DNA from 2 places in the Pseudoalteromonas sp. 2CM32C genome. Region 1 is predicted to be linked to the other one. Evidence: predicted binding sites of a transcription regulator. Region 1 holds the regulator's gene; the other holds the start of a gene.
The links. Region 1 encodes MetJ, which represses methionine synthesis genes. Its sites were predicted from a motif close to TAGACGTCTAGACGTCTA; they were not measured.
Positions count from the first base shown of each region.

Region 2: metA (homoserine O-succinyltransferase) is a predicted target of MetJ. The motif match lies at 3,498-3,515, and genes of this name have one in related genera.

Region 1 covers NZ_JALNTI010000001.1:778,400-785,087, reverse strand. Annotated here, with positions in the region: gene MTF67_RS03635 (malic enzyme-like NAD(P)-binding protein) at 12-1,253, shown strand; gene metJ (met regulon transcriptional regulator MetJ) at 1,322-1,642, opposite strand; gene metB (cystathionine gamma-synthase) at 1,842-3,071, shown strand; gene metL (bifunctional aspartate kinase/homoserine dehydrogenase II) at 3,077-5,422, shown strand; gene MTF67_RS03615 (PBP1A family penicillin-binding protein) at 5,571-6,688, opposite strand, start outside.
Region 2 covers NZ_JALNTI010000003.1:120,078-126,765, reverse strand. Annotated here, with positions in the region: gene metH (methionine synthase) at 1-1,414, opposite strand, end outside; gene MTF67_RS07570 (homocysteine S-methyltransferase family protein) at 1,425-2,495, opposite strand; gene metA (homoserine O-succinyltransferase) at 2,485-3,432, opposite strand; gene MTF67_RS07560 (M24 family metallopeptidase) at 3,608-4,909, opposite strand; gene ettA (energy-dependent translational throttle protein EttA) at 5,086-6,688, shown strand, end outside.

The DNA.
Region 1 (6,688 bases):
ACAATCGCGTTATGTCAGACTTTCGTGAACAAGCACTACACTATCATTCGCATCCCGTTCCAGGAAAAATTAGCATTGAACTAACAAAGCCTGCTGAAACGGTAAAAGATCTCGCATTAGCATATAGCCCAGGAGTTGCAGAACCCGTACGTGAAATCGCTGCAGATCCTGCAAACGCTTATAAATACACAGGCAAAGGGAATATGGTTGCGGTTATCACTAATGGTACTGCAATTTTAGGCTTAGGTAATTTAGGCCCACTTGCTTCAAAACCTGTAATGGAAGGTAAGGCGTTACTGTTTAAGCGATTTGCTGGCCTTGATTCTATTGATATCGAAGTGAAACACCGCACTACTGAAGACTTTATTAATACAGTTGCTAATATTGCCGACACGTTTGGCGGAATTAACCTTGAAGATATTAAGGCGCCAGAGTGTTTTGAAATAGAAAAAGCATTGATTGAGCGTTGCAGTATTCCGATATTTCATGATGATCAGCACGGTACAGCCATTGTAACTGCTGCGGGTATGTTGAACGCGCTTGAGGTGCAAGGCAAGTCTATCGAAAATGCGACCATTGTGTGTTTGGGTGCTGGTGCTGCTGCGGTTGCTTGTATGGAGCTGTTAATTAAGTGTGGTGCTTTGCGCGAGCACATTTATATGCTTGACCGTAAAGGTGTTATTCATACTCGTCGTGATGACTTAAATGAATACAAAAAACTTTTTGCTAACAATACAGACAAGCGCACGTTGCAAGATGTTATTGAAGATGCAGATGTATTTGTTGGTGTATCGGGGCCTAATCTATTAGCTGCCGATGATTTAAAATTAATGGCAGAAAAACCAGTTGTGTTTGCTTGTTCAAACCCAGATCCAGAAATTGATCCTGCACTGGCTCATTCTGCTCGAAACGATCTAATTATGGCAACGGGTCGATCAGATTACCCTAACCAAGTTAATAATGTACTGTGTTTTCCGTTTATATTCCGCGGTGCTCTTGATGTACGCGCCAGTGCAATAAATGATGAAATGAAAATTGCAGCTGTAGAAGCGATTAGAAGTATTGCCAAAGAGCCTGTACCTGCTGAAGTACTGACGGCTGCGGGTGTTGATAAGCTGGAGTTTGGTGATAAGTATATTATTCCAAAACCAATGGATCCTCGTTTATTACCACGCATTGCAAAAGCGGTTGCAATAGCTGCTGTAGAGTCAGGTGTTGCACAAATTGATTTACCAGAAAACTATATGGAATAACGACTAAGTTGTAATTTAGACACAAAAAAACCTCAATTAATTGAGGTTTTTTTGTGTCTAAATTACGTTTAGTCTTCGTTTAAAACAGGCACTTCTAGCCCCATTTCTTGCATTATTTTTTTTACTTCTTCAGGCACTTTTTCGGCGTTGTCTTTACGTAAGTCGTCGTCGTTAGGCAAAGGTTGACCGGTAAATGCATGTAAAAATGCTTCACAAAGTAATTCACTATTTGTTGCATGACGTAAGTTATTAATTTGACGACGCGTGCGTTCGTCCGTTAATACCTTTAATACATTTAGTGGGATTGAAACGGTAATTTTTTTTACTTGTTCTGATTTTTTCCCGTGTTCTGCGTATGGGTGAATATACTCACCATTCCATTTAGCCATAAGATGTATCGTCGCCTCAGATTAATAATTGCTCATATGCACTACAATACATATGAATATGCGTGAAATTCTATCGATTTAAAAAAGATAGTCAAATACTAGTTGTTTAGCCATCTGGAGCTTTAAATGTTTTGACATCTTTAATAAGATAAATTACTCTTTTAGACGTCTAAACATCCAAATTAAATAGGTGACGAATATGAGCGAAAAAAATAAAGCAACCATTGCAGTGAGAAGTGGTGTTGAAGCAGACAAACATCATGGCGCAGTTGTCGCACCTATTTACTTATCAACCACCTATTCGTTTGCCGACTTTGATACAAAGCGTCAATACGATTACGGGCGAAGTGGTAACCCCAATCGTGATATTTTAGCTGAAACCTTGGCTGAGCTTGAAGGTGGCGCACGCGGTATTATTACTGCCACGGGTATGTCTGCCGTTCATTTGGCTACGCAAATCCTGAATCATGACGATACGTTAGTGATCCCACATGATTGTTACGGCGGAAGCTATCGTTTATTTACTTCACTGCAAAAGCGCGGTTTGCTCAAGCTAGAAGTTTTAGATTTAACACAAGCACAAAGTTTAGATAAAATTTTAGCAATTAAGCCTAAGCTAATTTGGATAGAAACACCAAGTAACCCATTACTACGCTTAACTGATATTAAAGCAATAACCGATGTTGCTAAACAGTGCGGTGCTTTAGTCGCTGCCGATAACACATTTTTATCACCAGCATTACAAAACCCTATTAAATTTGGTGTTGATATAGTTGTACATTCCACCACCAAGTACATTAATGGTCATTCAGATGTAGTGGGCGGTGCGGTGATTGCCGCTTCACAAGAGCTGGGCGATGAACTGGGATGGTGGGCAAATAATATAGGTATTACAGGTGCGCCATTTGATAGTTATTTAACATTGCGCGGGTTGCGAACACTAAATGTGCGTTTAAAGCAGCATCAAGAAAACGCATTAGCGATTGCTAAATACCTAGAAAAGTCGGAATTTGTTCGCCAAGTTTATTACCCTGGTCTTGAATCACACCCACAGCATGAATTAGCCAAAGCGCAGCAACTAGGCTTTGGTGGCATGGTGAGTTTTGATATTAAAGGAGACGTAAACGATGCTGCGGCGTTTTTAACCAGCTTACGTGACTTTAGCTTGGCAGAGTCTTTGGGCGGAGTAGAGAGCTTAATATGCCATCCTGCAACCATGACCCATGCTGGCATGGAGCCTAAAGCACGTCTTGAAGCGGGAGTGGGCGATACACTTATTCGAGTTTCAGTAGGTATAGAAGATATAAACGACTTATTAGCTGATTTAGAGCGCGTGTTTCAGCTTGTAAAGCCAGGCAGTAAAGCAAATTTAAACAAAGGAGCTGGCGGTGACATTAAATTAAGTGCCGCTCATCCAGCGCTTTGGTGAACAATATGACACAAACAGTACATAAATTTGGTGGTTCAAGCCTTAGTTCGGCTCAGCGGTATGAGCGGGTTGCGAGTATTATTTTAGAGCATACTCAGCCGGGCGATTGTGTTGTTGTATCTGCGGCGGGAAAAACAACCGATACTTTGGTGAAGTTATGGCAAAGCTATCAGCAACAAGATACGCATGTCGTTGCTGATATATTGCTGCAATTAAATAATCATCAAACTGATTTAATCACACAGTTACTCCATGCAGATCTTAAGCGAACTGCTTTAACGCGTTTGCATAGTGAACTAACAGCGATTAGTGAATTGATAAAAAACCAAGGCTTGAAAGAGGCTCCCTTGCTTGCTCATGGTGAGGTCTGGTCTGCACGTTTATTGGCGCTTTACCTTACGCAATTAAATATTAATGCTTGTGACCTTGATGCTCGAACACTTTTTACATTAAATAATGGGCAATTGTTACATACCCAAAATGCGCAGCAATGTGCAAAGTTTATAACCCCAGACTACATTAATGTTGTCACAGGCTTTATTGCATCAAATACGTTGGGTGACACGGTTACACTTGGCCGCAATGGGAGTGACTATAGTGCAACCTTACTCGCTAATTACTGCCATGCTAAGCAGGTGTGTATTTGGACTGATACACAAGGTGTATACAGCACAGACCCTCGCAAAGTTAGTAAAGCGGTTAAATACAATAAAGTATGTAGAGGTCAAGCCAACCTATTAGCGCGATTAGGTAATCCTGTTTTACACGCTAAAACGCTTTCTCCTTTAAGAAACAGCGATATAAAACTATCTGTTCGTAGTAGTTTTGATGTGCAAGCAACGCCTACAGATATAGTTAAAGAAGGAAATGTAAAACAAAAGCGTTTTATTACCACGTTAAACAACATCGATTTATTAACAGTTGAAAAGCTGGCCGAAGGCGAAGTCGCAGATGTTAGCCAGCTGATTCAACACAGCATTCATCACTTTAGTCAAAATGGTGAAACTTATTTAGTTGTCCCCTCTGCTTCAGCATATAAAGTTGTTAGTTATTTTGAGGGTAGAGCAAACATTAGCGAGTCGAGCTTAAATGGCTGTGCGGTTGTAGCGCCTGTTAATGATATTTCAAAATTGAATGTATTGGCTATTGATACGTTAAATGCTCATGCCATCGAGCCGCGCTTTATTCACCAAGACAGTGGATACATTTTACTATTAACGGATCAGGTTATAGATAGCGATATACTCAGTGTTTTACACGATAAGCTTATTAATAAAGGCCAAGAAGTCGCTTTAATAATCGCGGGCCTTGGAAATGTGGGAGAGGTATTTATAGAGCAGTTGTCAGCTCAATTCGAGCGTTTCTCTGATGACTTTACAATTAAATTGGTTGGGTTAATACGCTCTGAAACGTTACTTTTTAATCCCAGTGGTATAAACATTGCTGATTGGAAAACGCATTTTCTCTCACAAAGCAAAGCTTATAATAACCAAACATTACTAAACATAATTAGTGAACTTGATTATGAGCATAAAGTGGTTGTTGATATTACCGCAAGCGAGGCATTTAGCCAGTTATACCCGCAGTTTGTTGCATTAGATTGCCACTTGATCAGTGCTAACAAATACGCTGGAACTGCAGATACAGCATGGTATAAAGCTTTGCGTACGAGTATTAGTGAGCGAAATTTGCATTGGCGCTACAACACAAGCGTAGGTGCAGGCTTACCTGTTAACTTTGCATTGGCAGATTTGCAAAACAGTGGTGACAAAATCACTCGTATTGAAGGTGTTTTTTCAGGCACGTTATCGTGGTTATGCAGTAAGTTTGACGGAACAATACCATTTTCTGATCTGGTGCTTGAAGCACAAAAGATGGGGTTCACAGAGCCCGATCCGCGTGAAGATTTATCAGGGCGTGATATGCAGCGTAAACTGCTTATACTTGCCAGAGAGCTTGGTTTAGAACTCGACCTTGATGATATAAGCTTATCAGCACTCATGCCCGAAACGCTTGCTATAGGAAGTTGGGACGACTTTTTGGCTAATGAATCCACCCTCAATGACTTTATTGACGCTCATGCTGCAAATGCCAAAGCACAAAGTTCCGTACTTCGTTACACGGGTTTACTTGAAATTACGGAAAACAAAGTAACCGCTCAAGTAGGTATTACTTATACTCCTATTGGTGATGCGTTAGCTAATTTAACACCTGGCGATAATATTTTTGTCATTAATAGTAAGTGGTATAGCGCTAACGCTCTTGTGATTCAAGGGCCTGGTGCGGGTAAGGAAGTAACCGCGGCGGGTATTCATTCTGACTTATATTGGCTGGTACAAAATATAAAATAAAGGTTACAAGGGCCTTGTATCAATCCGCAATAATACCTAATCATTTTGCGGGGCTAAACGTGTCGCTACATGCGTTAAAAAATTCTTATTTAGAACAGCTAAATTTGGTATCAACTAAAAACGGCAGCCAATGGCTGCCGTTCTTTATTTAAAACAGTTCTTCTTCTGTTTTAGTGTCTTCTTCAAATATATCTGTTGGTTGAGACATTACGTATTTTGTGGGGGCGGTGCCTTTGTCAAAATACTCAAAGCGACTGGTGTAATCATTTTTATGACTTAATAAACCGGTTTCTAAATCAATCCGAATAGACACTAAACCTTCTGGCGGCTCTATGGGGGCTTCAGGTTTACCTTCAAGCGCAACTTTCATAAACTCAACCCAAGCTGGCTGTGCTGTTTTAGCGCCAGATTCAGCCCCTGATATTTGCCCGTTATCAAGATTATTATTGTATGAAGTTCTGCCTAGCGGGTTGCCAGGGTTATCAAAACCAACCCATACCGAGGTCATAACATTTCGATTAAAGCCACTAAACCAAGTATCTACAGAGTCATTAGTTGTGCCTGTTTTTCCTGATAGATCACGACGGCCTAATGCTTGAGCGCGCCAACCTGTTCCTGACCAACCCGTTTTATGTGACCAGTTTCCACCTCCCCAAACAGCGCTATGCATTGCTTGAGCAATTAAAAATGCATTTTGTTTTGATATGACCTGAGGGGCACATTTTAATTGTGGCGTATCAGTATTTTGTTGTGGGAATAATCCAGTAGCATTGTCTGGGGTTAATGACTGATCTGAAGTGTCGTCACACACTACTGAAGGATTAGCTTTAAACAAACTGTTACCGTAAGCATCTTGGATTTCTGAGATAAAGTACGGCTCAATCAAATGCCCACCATTCGCAAATGCACTCATACCGCGAGCTAGTTCAATTGGAGTAATTGAAGCACTGCCCAGTGCTAAGGATTCACTGCGGTTGATGTCTGAATTTTTAAAGCCAAATTTTAGTAAGTGATCTGCTGTTCGTTGCAAACCAACACCTCGGAGCAAACGAACTGATATTACGTTTTTAGATTGTGCTAACGCGCGACGAATTCTAATCGGGCCATTGTAAACAGCCGGACTATTCTTAGGTCGCCATGCCACACCTTGGCTTTTATCCCACTGATTAATTGGCGCATCGTTTAAAATTGAGGCGAGCGTATAGCCGTTTTCAAGCGCAGCAGAATAAATAAATGGTTTTATGTTTGACCCCACTTGGCGCTTTG
Region 2 (6,688 bases), on a different contig from region 1:
TCATTTCTTTGGCTACGTGTACCATTTCGTCAAGCGATGGGGTAATTAAACCCGAAAGGCCGATTATGTCGGCTTTTTCGTCAATGGCTGTTTGCAGTATTTTTTCGGCAGGTACCATTACACCTAAGTCAATTACTTCGTAGTTATTACATTGCAGTACTACACCTACAATGTTTTTACCTATGTCGTGCACGTCGCCTTTTACGGTGGCCATAACCACTTTACCGTTGGTGGCGCCTTCTTCTTTTTCGGCTTCTATAAATGGGTCTAGGTAGGCAACGGCGCGCTTCATAACGCGGGCCGATTTAACAACTTGTGGTAAAAACATTTTACCTGCGCCAAATAAATCCCCTACCACGTTCATGCCGTCCATGAGTGGCCCTTCAATTACGTGAATAGGTTTATCGGCGGCTGCGCGGCATTCTTCTGTGTCTTCATCTATAAAGGTGGTTATGCCTTTTACAAGAGCGTGTTCTAGGCGTTTTTCAACAGGCCATGTGCGCCATTCTAAATCTTCTACCCGCTCAGCTTGTGCCATACCTGAATATTTAGGTGCAAGCTCTACTAAACGCTCACCAGCACCGGGGTCGGTGTTAAGTATTACGTCTTCTACGGCTTTACGAAGTTCCTCGGGGATATCGTCGTAAACCGCAAGCTGACCTGCGTTTACAATACCCATATCCATGCCCGCTTTTATCGCGTGGTATAAAAACACCGAGTGAATGGCCTCGCGTACAGGGTTATTACCCCTAAACGAAAACGATACATTAGACACCCCGCCCGACACTTTACAGTGTGGTAAGTTTTGCTTAATGCGGCGAGTGCCTTCAATAAATTCTACGGCGTAGTTGTCGTGCTCTTCTATACCGGTGGCCACGGCAAATATATTTGGGTCAAAAATAATGTCTTCTGGCGGGAAGCCAATTTCTTCGACTAATATTTTGTAACTGCGTGCACAGATTTCGTATTTGCGGTCTGCGGTGTCGGCTTGGCCGTCGGTATCAAACGCCATAACAACAGCGGCTGCGCCAAAACGTTTAATAATTTTAGCTTGGTGTTTAAACGGCTCCTCACCTTCTTTAAGCGATATTGAGTTAACAATAGCCTTGCCTTGAATACATTTAAGGCCTGCTTCTATTACTTCCCATTTAGAAGAGTCGACCATAATAGGCACTTTTGAGATATCAGGTTCTGAGGCAATTAAATTTAAAAACTTCACCATGGCCGCTTTTGAGTCCAGCATGGCTTCGTCCATGTTTATATCAATAACTTGGGCGCCGTTTTCTACTTGTTCGCGGGCAACATTCAGGGCGGTTTCGTAATCTTCTTCCATGATTAAGCGTTTAAACATGGCAGAGCCTGTTACGTTGGTACGCTCGCCGACATTGGTAAATACTGCAATTTGTTGGGTCATTGGCGGCTCCTTAATTTAAGTTACAGGCTTCAAGGCCTGATAAACGCATGCGAACATCAAGCTCTGGCAATGCGCGAGGTTTTACCCCTTCAAGCCCTTTAGCGAACGCACGAATATGCGCAGGCGTTGTACCACAGCAACCACCCACAATATTAATAAAGCCCGATTTGCCCCAATCTATAATCTCGGCAGCCATTTCAGGAGCCTGTAGGTCGTACTCACCAAATTCGTTAGGTAAACCGGCATTTGGGTGTACTGAGGTAAATGTTTCGCATACCCGCGAAAGCTCTTCTACGTATTGGCGCAGTAAATCTGGCCCAAGGGCACAGTTAAGGCCAATTGAAATAGGCTTAATATGGCGAATAGAATTATAAAATGCTTCGGTTGTTTGCCCCGAAAGCGTACGCCCTGAGGCATCGGTAATAGTGCCTGAGATCATTACAGGTAATGTGCGCCCTGCTTGCTCAAAGGCTTCTTCTACTGCGAATGAGGCGGCTTTTGCATTTAGGGTGTCGAATATGGTTTCAATAAGTATTAAATCAGCGCCGCCTTCCATTAATGCAAGGGTAGACTCTACATACGCAGTAACCAGCTTATCAAACGTTACGTTTCGGTAACCTGGGTCGTTTACATCTGGCGAGATAGAACAGGTTTTAGATGTTGGCCCTAAAACACCGGCTACATAACGTGGTTTTTCTGGATTTATAGCGGTGAACTCGTCACATATTGCGCGCGCGAGTTTGGCCGACTCAAGGTTTACTTCACGGCTTATGCTTGCCATGTCGTAATCTTCCATCGAAATGGTGGTTGAGTTAAAGGTATTGGTTTCAATAATATCTGCACCGGCAGTTAAAAAGCCGCGGTGTATATCGGCAATTAACTCGGGTTTGGTGAGGCTTAATAAATCGTTATTGCCTTTTATTAGCACGTGCCAATCTTTAAAACGCTCGCCTCGGTAGTCTTCTTCTTCAAGTTTATGAGTTTGGATCATAGTGCCCATAGCGCCGTCTAAAATTAAAATACGCTCTTTAAGCGCTTCACTTAGTTCGGCTTGTTTGTTGGCGGCTGTATTATTCGGCATAGTTGTTAGTCCTCACATCTTGGCTAACTAAATTAATATCATACGGTGTGGTTTGATACACGTAGTAATTTAACCAGTTCGAAAAAAGTAAAAAAGCATGGCTTTGCCACGTTTTTGACGGTTGCTTGCTTGCATCATCATCGGGAAAATAGTTTTCAGGTTTTGGCGCATCTGGGCTTTTTTGTAAATCACGCTCGTACTCCCCTTTTAGGGTGTCGGCATCGTATTCTGGGTGGCCTGTTATAAATACTTGGCTACCCGATTTGTTTTTTAATAAGTAAGCACCCACTCTTTCAGAGCCTGCTAATACAACGAGATCATCACACGCATTTATTTTTTTTATATCAATGTGCCCATAACGTGAGTGTGGTACTAAAAAGGTATCGTCAAAACCGCGAGTTAATGCCCCGTGTTTAAAATGGCATTGGTGAGTAAATACACCACACAGCTTATTGGGTTTTAAGTCGCGCTTTAAATTATAGCTATGGAATAGCGCTGCATGAGCCGCCCAACACGAAAACAATGTTGAGGTAACATGTTGCTCTGCCCAATCAATAATGACTTTTAGCTCTTCCCAGTAAGCAACATCTTCATACTCTAAGTGCGCAAGCGGTGCGCCTGTAACAATAAGCGCATCGTAGTTGTTATTTTTTACCTCTGAAAAATAGCGGTAAAAGGTATCTAGGTGTTCTTCTGAGTTATTACTGCTACGGTGAGTGTCTAGGCGCAGCAGCTCTACGTTTACTTGCAAAGGAGAATTTGCAAGTAAACGAATAAACTGTACTTCGGTTTCTACTTTATTAGGCATTAAGTTTAATATAGCCAAACGCATTGGGCGGATTTCTTGCGTTTTTGCACGGCTTTTTGGCATTACGAATACGTTTTCTTGGCGCAAACGTGCAATGGCTGGAAGCTCATCCTTTACGGTAATTGGCATATTTTTAACTCCTACTCATAAAAACTTGTGCTAATTATGAACTGAAAGCAAAAAATATCAACCTCTAGATGTATAGATGTCTAAATGAAATTTATTCATTATTACTTAAGTATGTGGCAAGCAATGAGTCACCCCCTTAAAAAGAGGCTTAACTCACTGCATTTAAAATAATGAACTAATTATTGCCCACTAATATTAAATTTTGCTGAGGGGGAATTAAATATTCAGCGCCGTTTTTGGTAATTACAGCCATTTCTTCAACAGAAATGGTTTTAAACTCGGTGTTGTCTAAAGGCCAACTAAAAAAGCCATCAAAAGCAAACACCATTCCTTCTTTAAGTTTACGATGAGCAGCAGGCCTTACTTGGGCACTGCGAGAGCCACCTAAATTGGGCCCGGTATCGTGTGCAACATACCCAACTGGATGGCCGGTACTCCATGGCACAGGTTCTGAGTTGTATTTATTCATTAATACGGTTTGAGCTTGATCTACGTCTATACCCTTTACGCCGGGTTTCATTGCATTAAATGCCGCAAAACCGCTATCTCGGGCATTAATCCAATATTGCTGAATGTTGGCTGGTGCAGAGGTTTCCCCTTCTTTAAGTACATAAGCAAAACGCTGAATGTCACTTACCCAGCGATTGTAGAGCTTTACGCCAAAATCAATTTGAATTACGTCGCCCGGCATAATGACTTTATTTGTAGAATGCGAATGCCCGCGATCGGGACCTGAATTTACGTTAGGATTTTGATCGGCAGCCCATGCATCGGTTACACCTTGTGCTTTCATTTTAGCTTTTAAAAATTTAGCTACCTCGGCATCGGTGGTTTTACCCGGAATAATAGTTTTATAAGCCTCTATTTGCCACGTTGCTGAAAGCATTGCGGCCTCTTTCATTATTTCAACTTCAGCAGGTAACTTAATTGAAAGCCATTGATAAACAACTTCTTCAGACGATACGAGCTTTGCTGTTTGCTTTGCGCCTAATAAGTTAGCTAATTGCTTGTATTGCGAGTGCGATAACCCATCTGCCTGTGCATTAAGATCAGAGACATTTATTGCTATACGCTCAAAAGGTTGTTTTTTTATAAACTCAGCCGCGTATTTTAACGCAGACACACTGCGTGGCACCGAGATCACTTTTTCATGTATGTTTAGCTCGTCGAGTGCTTTTGCTTCGCTTGAAGGTGAGTAGGCTACCGAATGAAACGCCCCTTTATTAAAATAAAATAAATATGCCGCTGGCGAACCTGCGTTTTCACAGCCAATATGGTCAGCCAATGGGTCGTTGTTATTTTCTCTACAAACAATAAGCCAAGCATCTACCTTAGCTGCTTTTAAAGCGTTTGGCAGGAGTTTATTTATTCTTTGTTTTCTTATTTCGGGCCAAGGAGAATCGACTGCGTTAGCTTTGGGGTTTGTGGTAAATAACGTAAGTAAAGCCAACATTGTTATTACTTTTTCTATAGTCATGGGTTTTTCTTATTTTTACTATGGTTTAAATACGTTAGCACACCCAAATAAAACTATACATTTAACGAGATAAAACGATAAAGATATATTCCCACCCGCCATTCGTTGACTGTTTCACCTCTCAACAACTACAATACAACATTAAAATTTTTATTATTATTTGAAGGCTTTCCTCCATGGTTTTACCTGATAAGTTTATTTTCTCGATGAGTCGAGTATCTAAAGTTGTGCCGCCTAAGCGTACAATTTTAAAAGATATTTCGTTGCACTTTTTTCCTGGCGCCAAAATTGGTGTGCTTGGTTTAAATGGTTCTGGTAAATCATCATTGCTACGTATTATGGCCGGTGTTGACCAAGACTTTGAAGGTGAGGCACGTCCTCAGCCTGGTACTAAAATTGGTTACTTACCACAAGAGCCAGTACTAGACGAAAGCAAAACAGTACGAGAAATAGTTGAAGAAGCTGTTGGCGAGGTAAAACACGCCCTTAATCGCCTTGATGAGGTGTACAATGAGTACGCAATGGAAGGTGCTGACTTTGACGCACTGGCTAAAGAACAAGGTGAATTAGAAGCAGTTATTCAAGCGCACGATGGCCATAATATCGATAACGTACTAGAGCGCGCTGCCGATGCACTTCGCTTACCTGAGTGGGATGCTAAAATTGAGCACCTTTCAGGTGGTGAACGCCGCCGTGTTGCTATTTGTCGTTTGTTACTCGAAAAACCAGACATGCTTATTCTTGATGAACCAACTAACCACTTGGATGCAGAGTCGGTTGCATGGTTAGAGCGCTTCTTACATGATTACGAAGGTACTGTTGTGGCAGTAACGCATGACCGTTACTTCCTTGATAATGTTGCTGGCTGGATATTAGAGCTTGACCGTGGTGAAGGTATTCCATGGGAAGGTAACTACTCTTCTTGGCTAGAACAAAAAGACGCGCGCTTACAGCAAGAACAAAAATCTGAAAAAGCACGTCAAAAATCAATTGCGCAAGAACTTGAATGGGTGCGTTCAAACCCTAAAGGTCGTCAGGCTAAGTCTAAAGCACGTATGGCGCAGTTTAGCGAGCTACAACAATCAGATTACCAAAAACGTAACGAAACAAACGAGCTATTTATTCCACCTGGCCCACGTTTAGGCGACCAAGTATTAGAAGTTACTAACTTACGTAAAAGCTTTGGCGACCGCGTATTAATAGACGACTTAAGCTTTACCATGCCTAAAGGCGCTATTGTGGGCATTATTGGTGCCAACGGCGCGGGTAAATCTACACTATTTAAAATGTTAAGTGGCGAAGAGCAGCCAGATAGCGGTAGTGTTAACGTTGGTGAAACCGTACAACTAGCAACGGTTGATCAGTTCCGCGACGATATGGACGAAAGCAAAACAGTTTTTCAAGAAATATCTGACGGACAAGACGTTTTAAAAATTGGTAACTTTGAATTCCCAAGCCGTGCTTACGTTAGCCGTTTTAACTTTAAAGGTAACGATCAGCAAAAGTTTGTAAAAGACTTATCGGGCGGTGAGCGTAACCGTTTACACCTTGCTAAATTATTAAAAGCCGGTGGTAACGTAGTGCTACTGGATGAGCCTACCAATGACTTGGACGTTGAAACATTACGTGCACTTGAGAATGCTATTTTAGAATTCCCAGGCTGTGTAATGTGTATATCGCATGATCGTTGGTTCCTTGACCGTATTGCCACACACATTTTAGATTACCGCGACGAAGGACAAATTAACTTTTTCGATGGTAACTATACTGAATATGAAG